4 regions of the Streptomyces sp. WY228 genome follow, and region 3 is predicted to be linked to each of the others. Evidence: riboswitches for the same ligand, from Rfam matches in the RefSeq annotation. Region 3 holds a riboswitch; each other region holds the start of a gene.

Region 1 (4,203 bases), 2.6 Mb from region 3:
TGGCTCACTCCCGCCGAACCGACGGCGCTCTCCTCCATGCGGGCCCGGGGCATGGCCCGCGACCTGGCCCGCCACTGGCAGCAGGACCGGACCCGGGGCCGGGCGGCGGCCCGCGCGGTCGCGGAGTACGAGTCGTTCGCGACCTCCCTGGCCGGCCTGCGCCGCCGGGCCCGCCACGGCGCGGTGGGCCCGGACTTCGGCGCCCGCGAGCGGGAGCTGCTGCACCACCTCTGGCAACGCCGCGACATCGCCGCCCCGGCCCTCACCCACGCGGCCCGCCTCACGTCCCACCGCCCGCCGGCCCACCACCGGCCGCCGCCGTACGGAAACGGGTACGGGTACGGAAACGGGCATGGATACGGCTACGGCGGCCCGGTCCCGCAGCAGCCGTACAGCGGCCCACCGCACAGCCACCGCCGGCCGCCGCAGTAGGGGTTCCGTCAGGCCGACGCCTCCGTGAGCAGCGCGATCTCCCGGTCCGTCAGCTCCAGGTCGGCGACCGCGACGAGGGCGGGGAGCTGTTCGACCGTACGGGCGGAGGCGATCGGGGCGGCGACGGTCGGCTGTGCGGCGAGCCAGGCGAGTGCGACCGTCGCGATCTCGGCGTTCCGTTCCCCGGCGACCTGGTCGAGGGCGGCCAGCACCCTGCGGCCCTGCGCCGACTCCAGGTGGCCGCCCGCCTTCGCGGACCGGGCGCTCTCCACGGTCGTACCGGGGCGGTACTTGCCGGTGAGGAAGCCGGAGGCGAGCGCGTAGTACGGGACGGCGGCGAGGCCCGCGGCGGCCGCGGTGTCCTGGAGCTCGCCCTCGTAGGTGTCGCGGGAGACCAGGTTGTAGTGCGGCTGGAGCGCGACGTACCGGGCGAGGCCCTCGCGCTCGGAGAAGTCGAGGGAGGCCCGCAGCCGCTCGGGGCTGATGTTGGAGGCGGCGATGTGGCGCACCTTGCCGTCCTTCACCAGCTGGTCGAGGGCGGTGATGATCTCCTCGACCGGGACGGTCTCGTCGTCGAAGTGCGTGTAGTAGAGGTCGATGTGGTCGGTGCCGAGCCGGCGCAGCGAGGCCTCGGCCGCGCCCTTGAGGGTGCCGGCGGACAGGCCGCGGAAATCGGGATGGGCGCCGGCCTTGGTGGCGACGACGACGTCGGAGCGGTTGCCCCGGGAGGCGAGCCACCTGCCGATGACGGTCTCCGACTCGCCGCCCCGGTTGCCCTCGACCCAGGAGGAGTAGGCGTCGGCGGTGTCGATGAAGTTGCCGCCGGCCGCGACGTACGCGTCCAGGACCGCGAAGGACTGCTCCTCGTCCGCCGTCCAGCCGAAGACGTTGCCGCCGAGGGCGAGGGGGAAGACCTGGAGGTCGGAGGTGCCGAGAGGGGTGCGCGCAGAAGTCATGTGAGGGTTCAACGGGCCGGGGCGGGGGTGGTATTCCATCGCCGCGCGAACCCGGTCAGGCCGTCCGGGCCGAGTGGGCCGGCCGTCCCCGGACAGACCGGCAGCCCTGACGTCGGGGGGGTGTGCGTCAGGGCTGCCGGGGTTTCGGGGTGGGGCGAAGGCGAAGGACGTGCGTCGTCAGCCGGAGGGCCGAGGAATCGGACCGAACGGCCCGGGAACCGCGGCCCGGGCCCCGCACAGGAAGGCGTGCGAGGCCGGGGGCTCAGACCGAGAGGCCCTTGCTGTTCAGCCAGGCCATCGGGTCCATCGCCGAACCGCCCGCCGTGCGGACCTCCATGTGGAGGTGGACACCGGTCACATTGCCGGTGGCGCCCATGCGGCCGATGGTCTCGCCGGTGGTGACCTTCTGGCCGACCGAGACGTCGATCGAGGACTGGTGCGCGTACCAGACCTCCGTGCCGTCATCGAGCTGGAGCACCGTGCGGTAGCCGTACGAACCGGCCCAGCCGGCCGACGTGATCGTGCCGCCGTGCACGGCCTTGATCGGCGTGCCGGCCGACCCGGCGAAGTCCAGGCCGGTGTGCTGGCCCGAGGACCACAGGGCGCCGGACTGACCGTAGGTCGAGGTGATCGTGTACGAGGAGGTGGGCAGGGAGAAGCTGGCGGCGAGCTTCGCGAGACGCTCGGCCTCCTTCTTCTTCGCGGCCGCTTCCTCCTCGGCCTTCTTCTTCGCGGCTGCCTCGGCCTCGGCCTGGTCCTGCTGCTTCTTGGCCTCCTGCGCCGCCTTCTCGGCAGCGGCCTTCTCGGCGGCGGCCTTGGCCTCGGCGTCGGCGCTGGCCTGCTGCTGCTCGGCCTGCTGGAGGATCCGGGCGCGCAGGGCCTCGCCCGCGTCGGTGGCGCCCTCCTCGGCCTCGGCGGTGGTGAGGCCGGCGGTGGTGAGCGGCGCGGCGGCGGCGACCGGCGCGGGCTCGGCGGCGTCCGACATGAAGGACCCGACGCCGGGAAGGGACTTGGCGTCGGGGAGGTTGTCCGCGATGGAATCGGGAAGAGAGATGGAGACCGGGGCCTTGTCCTGCGCGGTGGCCATGCCACCCGCACCGACGGCCGCTATGACGCCGACCCCGAGGACGGTGGAGCTACGGGCCAGACCACGCTGCTTGGCTACGCGGTGCCTGCCGCGCACGGGCCGGATGGACTCCTCGGTGGGATTCCACTCCTCCCAGGACCGCTCCGCGTCACCGAAGGTGTCGGCACTGAAGGGTGACGGGGCCTCAGGGGCAGGCTTGTTGGACGCCACGTGGGCGCACTCCTTTCCTTCCTTCTCGCCTACCGGGTTAGCTGACGGGTTCGGAGCAGGAAGGTCTCCTACGGGCCCCTCCGTCTCTCACGAGACGCAGGCGTCCGATTCACCCCATGTAGGTGGTTCCCCGGTTCCCTTGCGGAATTCGGCGCTCGCGCGCGGTGCCGTCTCTGACGACGGCTGGGACGACCGCGCTGCGTTATCGAACGTTAATAGACACCCGGGCCCGATTCCAAGCTGTTCCTGTTGATCATTAAGGGACACAGCGGGGATGTACGGGTCGCAAGCGGGCGGAATCGGGCGACTTGACTGCGACTCAGCCGCACTGCTTTTTCTGACGGTGTGTCAAATGTTATGCGGAGCGGTGCCCTTCAACTACGCACCGTGTCTTCGCCCCGGCCCACGATCTTCACCGTCGTCCGGCGCGCGGGCTGCCCCTCCGCCGGCCGGCCGACCGCGAGCAGCGCCATGTCGTCCGTGGTCCGCCCTCCGGTGTGCAGCCGTACGTCGTCGGTCAGCGCCGACAGCAGCTCCTCGGGGCCCGGGAAGATCCGGCCGCGCAGCCGGGCCGCCGGATCGTAGAAGACCCCGTTCGCGTCCCGGGCCTCCGACAGGCCGTCCGTGAACGCGAGGAGCGTCGCCCCGGCGGGCATCTCCCACTCGTCGGCCCGGTCCGGCCACACCCCCAGGTCCATCCCCAGCGGCAGCGCGGGCATCGAGGGCGCCAGCACCTCCAAGGTGCCGTCCGCGTGCAGCAGGATCGGCTCCGGATGGCCGCGGTTGACGAGGCGCAGCGAGGCCGAACCGGGCGGGATCTCGGCCAGTACGGCGGTGATGAACCCCTCCATGGCGTCCAGCCCGTACCGCCGCGTCCCCTCCCGGGCCAGCGCCCGCTCCAGCCGCTGCGCCACACCTTCCAGCGAGCGCTCCTGCTCGGCGGCCTCCCGGAACGACCCGATGATCACCGCCACCGCCTCGACGGCGCCGAGCCCCTTGCCGCGTACGTCGCCGACCACCAGGCGTACGCCGTACGGGGTGTCCGCGACGGCGAACAGGTCGCCGCCGACGAACTCGTCCGCCTGCGCCGCCTCGTACCGCGCGGCCACCTGGAGCCCGCCGATCCGCTCGGCCGGCGTCGGCAGCACGGCCCGCATGGCGGTCTCCGCGATCACCCGGGCCGAGGCAAGCTGCTCGTTGCCGCGCCGCACGACGCCGTTGATGACGAGGGCCAGCGCCGCGGCGGTGAGCACGGTGATCATCTCAATGACCGGAACGACCTGGGTGGACGTCCCGTCGGAGAGCCGCATCGCGATGACGGAGACGACCGCGGCGATGCCCGTGCGGACGGTCCTGGACCGCGAGAAGAACGGCGCGGCGATCAGCGGGGCCGCGACGAACAGCGGGACGGCGGTGAAGTTGGGCGGGGCCAGCGAGTCGAAGATCAGCCCGCCGATGATCAGCAGGGCGGGCAGCATCCGGACGAACCGCCGGGACCCCCGGCCGCCCGGTGTCACA
Region 2 (4,203 bases), 3.4 Mb from region 3:
TGGGCGGCGAGGAGATCGCCGCCGGGGATCCCGTCCTGGTGGTGCTGGCGGCGGCCGACCGCGACCCGGAGCGGTTCGCGGATCCGGACACACTGGACCTTGCGCGGAGTGACAATCAGCACCTCGGATACGGGCACGGCATCCATTACTGCCTGGGGGCGCCGCTGGCCAGGCTGGAGGGGCAGACCGCGCTGGCCACGCTGTTGAGACGCCTCCCTGACCTGCGACTTGCGGGAGAACCTGACGATTTGCGCTGGCGCGGCGGGCTCATCATGCGTGGACTGCGTACGCTTCCGGTCGAGTTCGAGCCGGGCAGCCGCTCCGAAAAAAGTGACACGCTGTCAACTCTGTGACTTTCACGTGATCTGCGCTGCATCGACTTGTGACACACGTTCGAGTCCCGCTAGGTTCACGGTTCGACGCGTCGGTCGCACGTTGCCCATGCGTCACTTGTGCGCCGACGCAGGCACGAAATCCCGCTGCGCGGCGCTCAGGTCACTCGCTTGTCAGTCGCACGGAAGGCATACCCATGGGCTCCGCGAACGGCAGACACCGCCGCCCTCGCCAGGCACCCGCCATCGTCGTCGCCGCAGGTGTGACGGGATCGGCCATCGCCATCCCGCTGCTCGGCGCGAGCGGCGCGCACGCGGCCGAGGCCTCCACCTGGGACCGGGTCGCGGAGTGCGAGAGCGGCGGCATGTGGAGCGCCGACCTCGGCAACGGCTACTACGGCGGACTCCAGTTCTCGCAGGAGACCTGGTCGGCGTACGGCGGCACGGCGTTCGCGCCCCGCGCCGACCTTGCCAGCCGGTCGCAGCAGATCTCCGTCGCCGAGAAGGTCCTGGACGACCAGGGGCCCAAGGCGTGGCCCAGCTGTGCGGTGATCTCCGGCCTCGCGGTGGACGGCAGCCTGCCGGGCGTCGACCCGGGCACCTCGCCGGCTCCCGACCCGACGAGCACCCCGACCGACGAAGCGGACGCACCCGACGAAGCGGATGAATCCGGCAAGTCCGGCGAGGCCGACAAGTCCGGTAAGGGTGAGAAGAAGGACGAGAAGGAGAGCGACGGTACGGGGGAGGGGAGCGAGACCCCCGACTCCTCGGTGACGCCCACCACCCCGCCGTCCTCCGAGGCCCCCGACGCCACCGACCCCTCCGGCGCCCCCGACGCCTCGACCGGCGAGACCGGCACGGACGGCAAGGGCGGCAAGCACCGCGGCGCCCCCGCGCCCGAGGAGGCCGACGGCGGTCAGGACGACGGCCCTCGTGGGTCCGGCCGGCACGCCTCGCGCGGTGACGGCGACGCGCGCGACGGCGGCGCGGCGGGCGCCGGTGCGTACACGGTGCAGCCCGGCGACAACCTGTGGGCCATCGCCGACGCCCAGGAGCTGCCCGGCGGCTGGACCGGTCTGTACGAGACCAACAAGGACCTCCTGGGCTCCGACCCGGACCTGATCCTGCCCGGCCAGAGCCTGGACCTGGGTCTGGGTCAGGACGCGGAGCAGAGCGGGGAACAGGGCGCGGACCAGGGTGCGCCGGAAGGTGCCGAGGCGCCCGCCGCCAACTGATTCAATTCGGGCGAAAACGCCCGGGAAAATCAGGCAGTTCAGAGACCTATGTCCACTTTTGCGGAAGTGAGACATGGGTCTCTTTGCTTCAACTGGCGCGTCTCGCCCGGCCGGTCCGCGCGTATCGCCCCCGACCTGCGGAAATGCCCCATCAGTCGCGGTGAGTTCGAGTTGATTGCCCCCTATGTCCATCTTTGAATGTCGGGGTTGCCTGTGTTTACGGTCGGAGCCGCTCGCACCGCGGGCCCCGTCGACCGTCACGCCGAATCCTGCCGTCGGTCGAAGGGAACAGACGCGTAAAGCGCCGTAGGCAGGAGCGGGGGACCCAGGTAGGCCGCCGGGTCCGCACAGCCCCTCCGGGGGGTGTACGGGACCGGCTTGGGGTGAAGTCGCACGCAGCACCGTGCGACCGGGCAACTCATCAGCCCGAACCCGACAGCTCACCTCGTAGGCGTCGGTGAGGAGATTCGTTCCATGCTGCTGAACAGCAAGGGCAAGCACCGCCGCCCGTCCAAGGCCACCCGTATCGCTACCCTCGCGGGTGTCACCGGTGCCGCCGTCGCCGTCCCGCTGATGGGCGCGACCAACGCGTCCGCCGCCTCCGTCGAGACCTGGGACGCCGTCGCCCAGTGCGAGTCCGGCGGCAACTGGTCCATCAACACCGGCAACGGCTACTACGGCGGACTGCAGTTCTCGCAGTCCAGCTGGGCCGCCGCCGGTGGTACGCAGTACGCCGCGCGTGCCGACCTGGCCTCCAAGGACCAGCAGATCGCCACCGCCGAGAAGCTCCTCGACCTTCAGGGCCCGGGCGCCTGGGCCTGCGCCGGCGCCGGCGGCCTCACCAACGACGGTGTGGACCCGGGTGTGAACACCGGCTCCGGCCAGTCCGAGAGCAAGCCCGAGCAGGCGCAGCCCCAGCGCCAGGCCGAGCAGCCCACCACGCGCTCCGAGCAGCGCGAGGCCCCCAAGGCCGAGAGCAAGAAGACCGTCACCACCCCGACCGGCGAGAAGGTCAAGAAGGGTGACGGCGAGTACAAGGTCAAGGCCGGCGACACCCTGAGCAAGATCGCCGAGAAGGAGGGCGTCAAGGGCGGCTGGAGCAAGCTCTTCAAGCTCAACGACGACATCGTCGAGGACGCCGACCTGATTTTCCCGGGTCAGCAGCTCCACCTGAAGTAGACGCCGCATCTCCTCCCCGGAGGAGAAGCGTCCGGCGGCACTTCTCCTCGCACGGCTTCCCGGCCCGACGCGCTCATCCCCCAGCGCGCCGGGCCGGGTTCTTCGTGGGTGGAGGCCCGGGAGGGGTGCGGTTGCGTTCACCTCTTGTCGGCAACACGTGTTACCGCTCAGTAGATATCTAGAGTTTTGTCCCGTTACGCCGGTCCTTGGGTCCTTTTTCGTCCCAGGAGACGGGCGGTCGGCCGGTCGACGCGGCCGGGCCGGATAGGCTCGGGTCGCAAGGCCACAGTGACCCTGCACAACCAGTGTCAGATCCCAGAAGGAGATGCCTCGTGCCGTCCATCGACGTCGTCGTAGCCAGGGAAATCCTCGACTCCCGGGGCAACCCCACGGTCGAGGTCGAGGTTGGCCTCGACGACGGCAGCACGGGCCGTGCTGCTGTTCCGTCCGGCGCCTCCACCGGCGCGTTCGAGGCTGTAGAGCTTCGCGACGGTGACCCCAACCGCTACCAGGGCAAGGGCGTCGAGAAGGCCGTCCTCGCCGTCATCGAGCAGATCGGCCCGGAGCTCGTCGGGTACGACGCCACCGAGCAGCGCCTCATCGACCAGGCCATGTTCGACCTGGACGCCACCGAGAACAAGGCCTCGCTCGGCGCGAATGCCATCCTCGGCGTCTCGCTGGCCGTCGCGCACGCCGCATCCGAGGCGTCCGACCTGCCGCTCTTCCGCTACCTCGGCGGCCCGAACGCGCACCTGCTGCCCGTTCCGATGATGAACATCCTGAACGGCGGCTCGCACGCCGACTCCAACGTGGACATCCAGGAGTTCATGATCGCGCCGATCGGCGCCGAGTCCTTCTCCGAGGCCCTGCGCTGGGGCGCGGAGATCTACCACACGCTGAAGAAGGTCCTCAAGACCAAGGGCCTGTCCACCGGACTCGGCGACGAGGGCGGCTTCGCCCCGAACCTGGAGTCCAACCGCGCCGCCCTGGACCTCATCGTCGAGGCCATCAAGGAGGCCGGCTACGTCCCGGGCCGTGACGTGGCGCTCGCGCTCGACGTCGCCGCGTCCGAGTTCTACAAGGACGGCGTCTACGAGTTCGAGGGCAAGTCCCGCTCGGCCGCCGAGATGACCGAGTACTACGAGGAGCTCGTCTCCGCGTACCCGCTGGTCTCCATTGAGGACCCGCTGTACGAGGACGACTGGGCCGGCTGGAAGGTCATCACCGACCGCATCGGCTCCAAGGTCCAGATCGTCGGCGACGACCTCTTCGTCACCAACCCCGAGCGCCTGGCCCGCGGCATCGAGGAGGGCTCCGCCAACGCCCTGCTCGTGAAGGTCAACCAGATCGGTTCGCTGACCGAGACCCTGGACGCCGTCGAGCTGGCCCAGCGCAACGGCTTCAAGTGCATGATGTCGCACCGCTCCGGCGAGACCGAGGACGTCACCATCGCCGAC
Region 3 (4,203 bases):
TACTTCGGCTCCATCCCGTCCCACGACGGCAAGCAGCCGCCGCGCGACGGGACGCTGCCGGAGATCATCGGCGAGCAGCTGCGCGAAGTGGTCCACGAGGAGGTCCCGGCGCGCGCCCTGATGGCCGCCTACCGCCTCCCGCACGACGGCACCCGCGCCTGCGACGCGGCCGACCTGGCGCTCACCGTGCTGGGCGGCGGCGAGTCCTCCCGGCTGCACAACCGCCTGGTGCGCCGCGACCGTACGGCGGTGGCGGCGGGCTTCGGGCTGCTGCGGCTGGCCGGGGCGCCCTCGCTGGGCTGGCTGGACGTGAAGACGTCCGGCGGGGTCGAGGTGGAGCAGATCGAGGCCGCCGTCGACGAGGAGCTGGCCAGGTTCGCCGCCGAGGGGCCCACCCCCGAGGAAATGGAGCGGGCCCAGGCGCAGTTGGAGCGCGAGTGGCTGGACCGGCTCGGCACGGTCGCCGGCCGCGCCGACGAACTGTGCCGCTACGCGGTGCTGTTCGGCGACCCGCAGCTCGCCCTGAGCGCCGTGGGCCGGGTCCTGGACGTCACCGCGGAGGAGGTGCGCGCGGCGGCCGAGGCGGCCCTGCGCCCCGACAACCGGGCGGTGCTGGTGTACGAGCCCGTCGAGCCGACCGACGAGGCCGATGAGGGCGCCGAGGGCGAAGAGGGCACCGACGCGCACGAGGGGGCGGCCAAGTGAGCGACGCCGCCGTGACTGGAGTAGCCATGGAGTTCCACCCGCAGCCCACCGCCGGCACGGCCCGCCCCTGGGCCTTCCCGGCGCCCGAGCGCGGCGCCCTGCCCAACGGACTGACCGTGCTGCGCTGCCACCGCCCCGGCCAGCAGGTCGTCGCGGTGGAGATCTTCCTGGACGCGCCGTTGGAGGCCGAGCCCGAGGGCCTGGACGGCGTGGCCACGATCATGTCGCGGGCGCTCTCCGAGGGCACCGACAAGCACAGCGCCGAGGAGTTCGCCGCCGAGCTGGAGCGCTGCGGCGCCACCCTCGACGCGCACGCCGACCACCCCGGCGTCCGGGTCTCCCTGGAGGTCCCGGCCTCCCGGCTGGCCAAGGCCCTCGGCCTGGTCGCCGAGGCGCTGCGGGCCCCGGCCTTCGCCGAGAGCGAGATCGAGCGCCTGGTGGGCAACCGCCTCGACGAGATCCCGCACGAGCAGGCCAACCCGTCCCGGCGCGCCGCCAAGCAGCTCTCCAAGGAGCTGTTCCCGGCCACCGCCCGGATGTCCCGCCCGCGCCTGGGCACCGAGGAGACCGTCCGGCGGATCGACCAGGCCGCCGTGCGCGCCTTCTTCGACGCCCACGTCCGCCCGTCCACCGCGACGGCCGTGATCGTCGGCGACCTGACCGGCATCGACCTGGACGCGCTGCTGGCGGAGACCCTCGGCGACTGGTCGGGCAACACCGCCCAGGCCCGCCCGGTGCCGCCCATCACCGCGGACGACACCGGCCGCGTGGTCATCGTGGACCGCCCCGGCGCGGTCCAGACCCAGCTGCTGATCGGCCGGATCGGCGCCGACCGGCACGAGCGCGTGTGGCCCGCGCAGGTGCTCGGCACGTACTGCCTGGGCGGCACCCTCACCTCCCGGCTGGACCGGGTGCTGCGCGAGGAGAAGGGCTACACCTACGGCGTACGCGCCTTCGCCCAGGTGCTGCGCTCCAGCGGCCCCGAATCGGGCGGCGCTGCGATGCTCGCGATCAGCGGTTCGGTGGACACGGAGTCCACCGGACCGGCGCTGGACGACCTCTGGAAGGTCCTGCGGACGCTGGCCGCCGAGGGGCTGACCGACGCCGAGCGCGAGACGGCCGTGCAGAACCTGGTGGGCGTCGCCCCGCTGAAGTTCGAGACCGCCGCCTCCGTCGCGAGCACGCTGGCCGACCAGGTCGAGCAGCACCTCCCCGACGACTATCAGGCCGACCTCTACGCCCGGCTCGCCGAGACGGGCACCGTGGAGGCGACCGCCGCCGTGGTCAACGCCTTCCCGGTGGACCGTCTCGTCACGGTCCTCGTGGGTGACGCCGCGCGGATCGCGGAGCCCGTGAAGGCGCTCGGCATCGGCGAGGTGTCCGTCGTCACCGGCTGACGGCACCTGTGGCACACCGCCGCGAAGAGGACCCCGACGGACGGAAGTTCGCCGGGGTCCTCCCTTTTTGCCCGATTGGCTAGCTTCGCTCCCTTTTGTTGGAGAGGTTGCCTGTCTGCCCTGTGGGATGCGCGACAAATCCCCCTGTCCGTTTGGTGATGGGAAGTCGCCCCGCCTAGCGTCGGCCCGGCTGTCCGTCACCCGTATGCCGCATCCGCGGCGCCGGGCAGTCATCGCCGAGTCCCCGTCAGGCGCGAGCCTGGGGAGCCGGGGACCCACACGCAGTCCCTGGGGTGAATCGGAGGCCCGTGCCGTGAACCGGCGCGGGGATCCGTAGGAGACCTTCCTGCTCCGAACCCGTCAGCTAACCCGGTAGGCGAGAAGGAAGGAAAGGATCAGCCTCTCCATGGCGTTCACCCGTGCCACCGGGAAGCACCGTGCCCCGAGCCGCCTGACGCGTCGCAGCGCCCAGGCCGCCGGCATCGCGGCCCTGGCCACCACCGGAGTCCTCGGCTCGCTGTCCTCCCCGGCCCTCGCCGCGGACACCGAGGCCGCCAAGGTCGCCGACACCGGCCTCACCCAGGCCATCTCCCTCGACGCCACCCTCGCCGACCAGATCGACGCCCAGGCCCAGGCCCAGAAGCAGCAGGCCGAGGCGGTCGCCAGGGCGAAGGCCAAGGCCGCCGCCGAGGCCCGCGAGAAGGCCGCCAAGGCCAAGGCGAAGGCGGAGGCCCAGCGCAAGGCCGAGGCCCGCGCCAAGGAGATCCGCGAGGAGAAGGCCCGTGCCGCCCGCGCCGCCGAGCGCGCCCGGCTCAACGCCTTCCACCTCCCGGTCGCCGGCTCCCACGTCACCACCGGCTACAAGACCGGCGGCTCCCTCTGGTCCTCCGGCAGCCACTCCGGCGTGGACTTCATGGCCGCCTCCGGCAGCTCCGTCGTCGCGGTCGGCGCCGGTACGGTCGTCGAGGCCGGCTGGGGCGGCGCGTACGGCAACAACATCGTGCTCCGGATGTCGGACGGCACGTACACCCAGTACGGCCACCTCTCCTCGATCGGCGTCTCCGTCGGCCAGAGCGTCTCCTCCGGCCAGCAGATCGGGCTCTCCGGCTCCACCGGCAACTCCACCGGCCCGCACCTGCACTTCGAGGCCCGCACCACCCCCGACTACGGCTCCGACATGGACCCCGTCGGCTACCTGCGCTCGCACGGTCTGAACGTCTGACCCGCCTGTGCGCGATCCCACCCGAAGGCCCCGGCACCCGCCGGGGCCTTCGGCAATTCCGGCCTGAAGATTTCCCTGGATTCCGGCCTGCCATCGGAAATTCCGGCAGATTGCCATAGAGTCACGGAACAGACGTCGGGCGGCCGCGTTTCGCGGGGATCAAGGCGGAGGTTCGGACATGCGCATTCCCGCGCATTCGGTATGCACGGCAATCCGTGACGACATCGTCTCCGGTGTCTACGAGCGCGGCAGCCGCCTCACCGAGGAGCTGCTGGCCCGCCGCTACGGGGTCTCCCGCGTCCCTGTCCGCGAGGCCCTGCGCACCCTGGAGTCCGAGGGCTTCGTGGTCACCCGCAGACACGCCGGAGCCTGTGTCGCCGAACCCACCGCGCAGGAGGCGGCCGACCTCCTGGAGCTGCGGATGCTCCTGGAGCCGCTGGGCGCCGCACGCGCCGCCCAGCGCCGCACGGAGGCCCATCTGAAGGTGCTCCGGGGTCTGGTCAGGCTGGGCCAGGAGCGGGCCCGCCGGGGCGAGGGCGAGGATCTGCGCTCGCTGGGCGGCTGGTTCCACGAGACCCTCGCCCAGGCGTCGAACAGCCCCGGCCTCATCGCGCTGCTCACCCAGCTCCGGCACAAGATCGCCTGGATGTACGCCGTCGAGCAGCCGGCCCGTCCGGTCGACGCCTGGGCCGAGCGCGGCGCGATCGTGGACGCCGTGGCGCGCGGCGACGCGGAGCGGGCGAGGGCACTGACCGCCCAGCACGCGGAACGCGCCACCGGCGCCCACCGGCTCCGCCGCCCCGATCTCGCGGGGCGTCGCACCGCCGCCGTTCCGCCGGTGAGAAGTTCGCAACACGGCGTAAACACGGCGAGTGTCCG
Region 4 (4,203 bases), 850 kb from region 3:
AACCGCTGACGGGCGCCCCTTTGCCTCCGGGGCAAGTTATTTGCCTCGGAGGAAAGATACTGGCCCAATGGATCCATGAACCCTCCGGACGAAGGGGTGCCGGACGAGCTCCCCGGCGTCGCACCCCGACTGCGTGACCTGCGCCGAAGCCGTGGTCTCACCCTGGAGACCGCCGCCCGGCGGGCCGGGCTCTCCCCGGCCCATCTCTCCCGGCTGGAGACCGGCCGCCGGCAGCCCTCGCTGCCGATGCTGCTGGGGCTGGCCCGTATCTACGGTACGACGGTCTCCGAGCTCCTCGGCGAGCAGCCGCCCGAACGGGACGCGATCGTCCGCGGCGGCGGCTTCGAGGGGGCGGAGGCGGACGGCTGGATGTACCGGCAGGCGGGCGGCTCCGGCCGCGCGATGCAGGCCCTGCGGGTACGTGTTCCGTACGGGGCCCAGGGCGACCTGGTCCGGGTCCATCCCGGCGAGGAGTGGCTGTACGTCATGGAAGGGCGGCTGCGGGTCGGGCTCGGCGACACCGTGCACGACCTCGAACCCGGCGACAGCGCCCACTTCGACTCGCTCACCCCGCACCGGATTGCGGCCGTCGACCGCGGCGGCGCGGAGCTGCTCTTCGTCCACACCCTGCTGCAGAGTCCCGCCGCCGAGCTCTGTCTCGGCAACGCCCTCCACGCGCGCTGACCGGCCGTCCCCGCCGGCTCCATCCTTCGCTCCACCGGCCGCGAGGCCGACAGAGAGGACCGTCATGTCCGATTCCGAACACTACGACCCGCTGGGCCCCGGACGTCGCGTGAACGAGGACCCGCAGGAGAAGCGGATGCCGCGCGGCGTCGTCATCCGGCTCTTCGCCTACCTGGTGGCGGGCCACGTCATCGCGGGCTTCCTCTACCTGCTCTTCGTGGTGGCCGGGAGCAAGTGACGGCCCGCCGCCGGGCGGGTCAGTCCTGGTCGAGCAGGCGCTCGCGCAGCCGCTCCCGGGTACCGGAGGAGATCTTCAGCCCCTCGGTGAGGTAGCGGTCGGTCGTGCCCCAGTTCTCCTCGATGGTCGCGAAGGCCGCCGCGAGGTAGGCCGGCCGCGCCCCGAAGAGCGGGTCCAGCAGCTCCAGCACCTCGGGCGACATACCGGCCTCGGACGCGTCGGAGCGCTTCACGTTGTAGCGGCGGTGGAGGTCGTTGGACTTGAGGTAGTCCTCCTCGATCGCCTCCACCTCCACGCCGACCGCCAGCAGGGCGACCGCGATCGAGAGACCGGCCCGGTCCTTGCCCGCCGCGCAGTGCATCAGGGCCGGGACGCTGTCCTCGGCCAGCGCGTGCAGCACCCGGCTGTGCTCGACGGTGCGGTCCTCGATCGTCGCGCGGTACATCCGGATCATGCGGTCGACGCCCTTGCCGTCCGCGAGGACCGAGCGCAGCTGCTCGATGTTCCCGTCGCTCACCAGCCGCCAGAACTCCGCGCCGTCGGCCGGGTCGGAGAGCGGAATGCTGACATTGCGGACACCGGGCAGCTCGATGTCGTAACCGTCGAGGCGGTGGTCGGCGGAGTGCCGGAAGTCGAAGACCGTGTGCAGTCCGAGCCCGCCGAGGAAGGCCGCGTCCTCGGCGGTGGCGTGCGCCAGGTGGCCGCTGCGGTAGAGCCGGCCGAAGGCGGTGCGCCGCCCGTCCGTGGTGGGGAGCCCGCCCACGTCGCGGAAGTTGCGGACTCCGGTCAGCACGGTCTCTGTCGGCGGGACCTGCGGCACCTGCTGCGTCACGGGGGCTCCTGGGATCTCTGGCGTCGGCGCGGCTCGCCGGCGAGGGCGCTCCCGTGACGATACGACATCGATTCGACAGAAAATCATCACGGTCGACACCTCGATGCGGGGTGCCGACGAGGCCGGACTGACCCGGCGTCAGGAGCACCGCCGACGGCATGTCCGTATTGGTGTATTTCGCAGAACATGCCCCGCTAATGGGGGAGATGGGATTTCAGAGGTGAGCGGGATCATATCCGTGACGGACCGTGGTGAGCGCGCCCCGGGGTATTTCCCTTGCCCGTAAGGAAATCCAAGATCCGTAATCCACGGAGTGTGACGGGAAATCCGATGCGATATCGAATCGATGATTCCGGCGCGCAACCGATGGCTTGTTCCGCTCGTCCTGACCGGTTTACGGTCGCCGCAATCCGGACGGACCGCCTAATCCTGCCGCCGCCCGGAATTCGCACCCACCCACTCACGTGTGGCAGGAGCGGGGGAACCAGGTAAGCCGCCGGTCCGGAGCGATCCGGACCGGCTCGGGGTGAAGTCGCCGCAACGCGACCGGGCATCTCCAGCCCGAACCCGACAGCTCACCTCGCAGGCGCCGGAGAGGAAATCCCCCATGCCCGCAAAGGGTAAGCACCGTCGTCCGAAGTCCGGCCCGATCTCCCGCGGCGTCCTCGCCGCGGGCACCGGTGGCGCCGCACTCGCCCTCCCGCTCATCGGCGCCGGCATCGCGAGCGCCGCCGACCGGGCCGCTCCCGCCGCGAAGCCCGCCGCCGCCTCGGTCGCCGCCGCGCACACCGCCCCGTCGGCCGCTCCCGCCGCGTCGAAGGCCGCCCCGAAGGCGTACTCCGTCGTCTCCGGCGACTACCTGTCGAAGATCGCGGCCGAGCACCAGCTCAAGGGCGGGTGGCAGAAGCTGTACCAGGACAACCGCTCCACCGTCGGCGAGAACCCCGGCCTGATCCACCCGGGCATGAAGCTGACCCTCGGCGCCAAGGGCTCCGCCCCGGCCGAGAAGTCCGCCGCTCCCGAGGCCGCCCCGAAGAAGGCCGCTCCGGCCCCGAAGGCCGCGCCGAAGGAAGCCCCGAAGGGCGACACCATCTCCGCCGACGACTCCGAGGGCTCCGGCGCCTCCGCGCAGACCGGCTCCTCCGAGGCCACCGGCTCCGGCTGGTCCGCCCCGCTGGCCAACGCCAACGTCACCACCCAGTACCGCGCTTCCGGCGCCAGCTGGTCCAGCGGCTACCACACCGGCTCGGACTTCCAGGCCGCCTCCGGCACCCCCGTCCTCGCCATCGGACCGGGCACCGTGGTCTCGGCCGGCAACAGCGGCTCGTACGGCAACGAGGTCGTCATCCAGCACGAGGACGGCATGTACTCGCAGTACGCCCACCAGTCCTCGCTGAACGTCTCCGTCGGCCAGACCGTCACCGGCGGCCAGCAGATCGGCCTCTCCGGCTCCACCGGCAACTCCACCGGCCCGCACCTGCACTTCGAGGTCCGCACCGGCCCGAGCTACGGCTCGGACGTCGACCCGATCGCGTACCTGCGTCAGCACGGCGTCTCCGTCTGACCGAGCAGGACCGGAAGTGTCCGAGGGGCGGTGCGCGGCGGCGCACCGCCCCTCCCTTTATTCCGGCTTTACCAAAACCTGACCGGGTGGTCTATCTCACCACCCGTCAACCCCGTATTACGGTCGCGTAGGTCACATCGGACGATGCAGGATAAGTCCTTGTGGCAGACGATTCGAGAAACAACCAGCAGCACATCATCGGGTCGTACGCGGCGATTGGCGACAGTTTCACCGAGGGCGTCGGCGACCCCGGCCCCGACGGGACCTATGTCGGCTGGGCGGACCGCTTCGCGGTGCTCCTCGCCGACCGGCTCCCGGCCCCCGACACGGAGGCCGGCCCCGAGGACTCCCCGCACGGGGACTTCCGCTACGCCAATCTCGCCGTACGAGGACGTCTCCTCGACCAGATCGTCGAGGAGCAGATCCCCCGTGCCAAGGAACTGGCCCCCGACCTGGTCAGCTTCTGTGCGGGCGGCAACGACATCATCCGGCCCGGCACCGACCCCGACGACCTCGCCGAGCGCTTCGAGCGTGCGGTCGCCGACCTGAGCAACGCCGTCGGCACGGTCATGGTCACCACCGGCTTCGACACCCGGGGCGTTCCGGTGCTGCGCCACATGCGCGGCAAGATCGCCACGTACAACGTCCATCTGCGGGCCATCGCCGACCGCTACCAGTGCCCCGTGCTGGACCTGTGGTCGCTGCGCTCGGTCCAGGACCGGCGCGCGTGGGACGCCGACCGGCTGCACCTCTCGCCCGAGGGCCACACCCGCGTCGCCCTGCGCGCCGCCCAGGTCCTCGGCCACGCCGTGCCCGCCGACCCCGACCAGCCATGGCCGCCGCAGGCCCAGCGCAGCCCCTTCGACGAGCGGCGCGACAACATCC

What was found. Region 3 has a riboswitch for cyclic di-AMP ahead of KV381_RS28630 (M23 family metallopeptidase). Riboswitches for the same ligand answer to the same signal wherever they lie in the genome.
Region 1: linked by a shared signal. The riboswitch ahead of KV381_RS17010 (M23 family metallopeptidase) and the one ahead of KV381_RS28630 (M23 family metallopeptidase) in region 3 are both predicted to bind cyclic di-AMP.
Region 2: linked by a shared signal. The riboswitch ahead of KV381_RS13675 (transglycosylase family protein) and the one ahead of KV381_RS28630 (M23 family metallopeptidase) in region 3 are both predicted to bind cyclic di-AMP.
Region 4: linked by a shared signal. The riboswitch ahead of KV381_RS32340 (LysM peptidoglycan-binding domain-containing M23 family metallopeptidase) and the one ahead of KV381_RS28630 (M23 family metallopeptidase) in region 3 are both predicted to bind cyclic di-AMP.

The regions. Positions count from the first base shown of each region.
Region 1 covers NZ_CP079114.1:3,893,027-3,897,229, forward strand. Annotated here, with positions in the region: gene KV381_RS17000 (PrsW family intramembrane metalloprotease) at 1-432, shown strand, start outside; gene KV381_RS17005 (aldo/keto reductase) at 441-1,388, opposite strand; gene KV381_RS17010 (M23 family metallopeptidase) at 1,651-2,685, opposite strand; cyclic di-AMP (ydaO/yuaA leader) riboswitch at 2,697-2,849, opposite strand; gene KV381_RS17015 (PP2C family protein-serine/threonine phosphatase) at 3,060-4,203, opposite strand, start outside.
Region 2 covers NZ_CP079114.1:3,168,011-3,172,213, reverse strand. Annotated here, with positions in the region: gene KV381_RS13685 (cytochrome P450) at 1-353, shown strand, start outside; gene KV381_RS13680 (transglycosylase family protein) at 530-1,567, shown strand; cyclic di-AMP (ydaO/yuaA leader) riboswitch at 1,860-2,036, shown strand; gene KV381_RS13675 (transglycosylase family protein) at 2,042-2,746, shown strand; gene eno (phosphopyruvate hydratase) at 3,079-4,203, shown strand, end outside.
Region 3 covers NZ_CP079114.1:6,534,683-6,538,885, forward strand. Annotated here, with positions in the region: gene KV381_RS28620 (pitrilysin family protein) at 1-705, shown strand, start outside; gene KV381_RS28625 (pitrilysin family protein) at 732-2,102, shown strand; cyclic di-AMP (ydaO/yuaA leader) riboswitch at 2,327-2,495, shown strand; gene KV381_RS28630 (M23 family metallopeptidase) at 2,509-3,324, shown strand; gene KV381_RS28635 (GntR family transcriptional regulator) at 3,503-4,203, shown strand, end outside.
Region 4 covers NZ_CP079114.1:7,380,407-7,384,609, forward strand. Annotated here, with positions in the region: gene KV381_RS32320 (aspartate aminotransferase family protein) at 1-9, shown strand, start outside; gene KV381_RS32325 (helix-turn-helix domain-containing protein) at 76-684, shown strand; gene KV381_RS32330 (DUF6126 family protein) at 749-922, shown strand; gene KV381_RS32335 (tyrosine-protein phosphatase) at 942-1,754, opposite strand; cyclic di-AMP (ydaO/yuaA leader) riboswitch at 2,198-2,356, shown strand; gene KV381_RS32340 (LysM peptidoglycan-binding domain-containing M23 family metallopeptidase) at 2,362-3,318, shown strand; gene KV381_RS32345 (SGNH/GDSL hydrolase family protein) at 3,480-4,203, shown strand, end outside.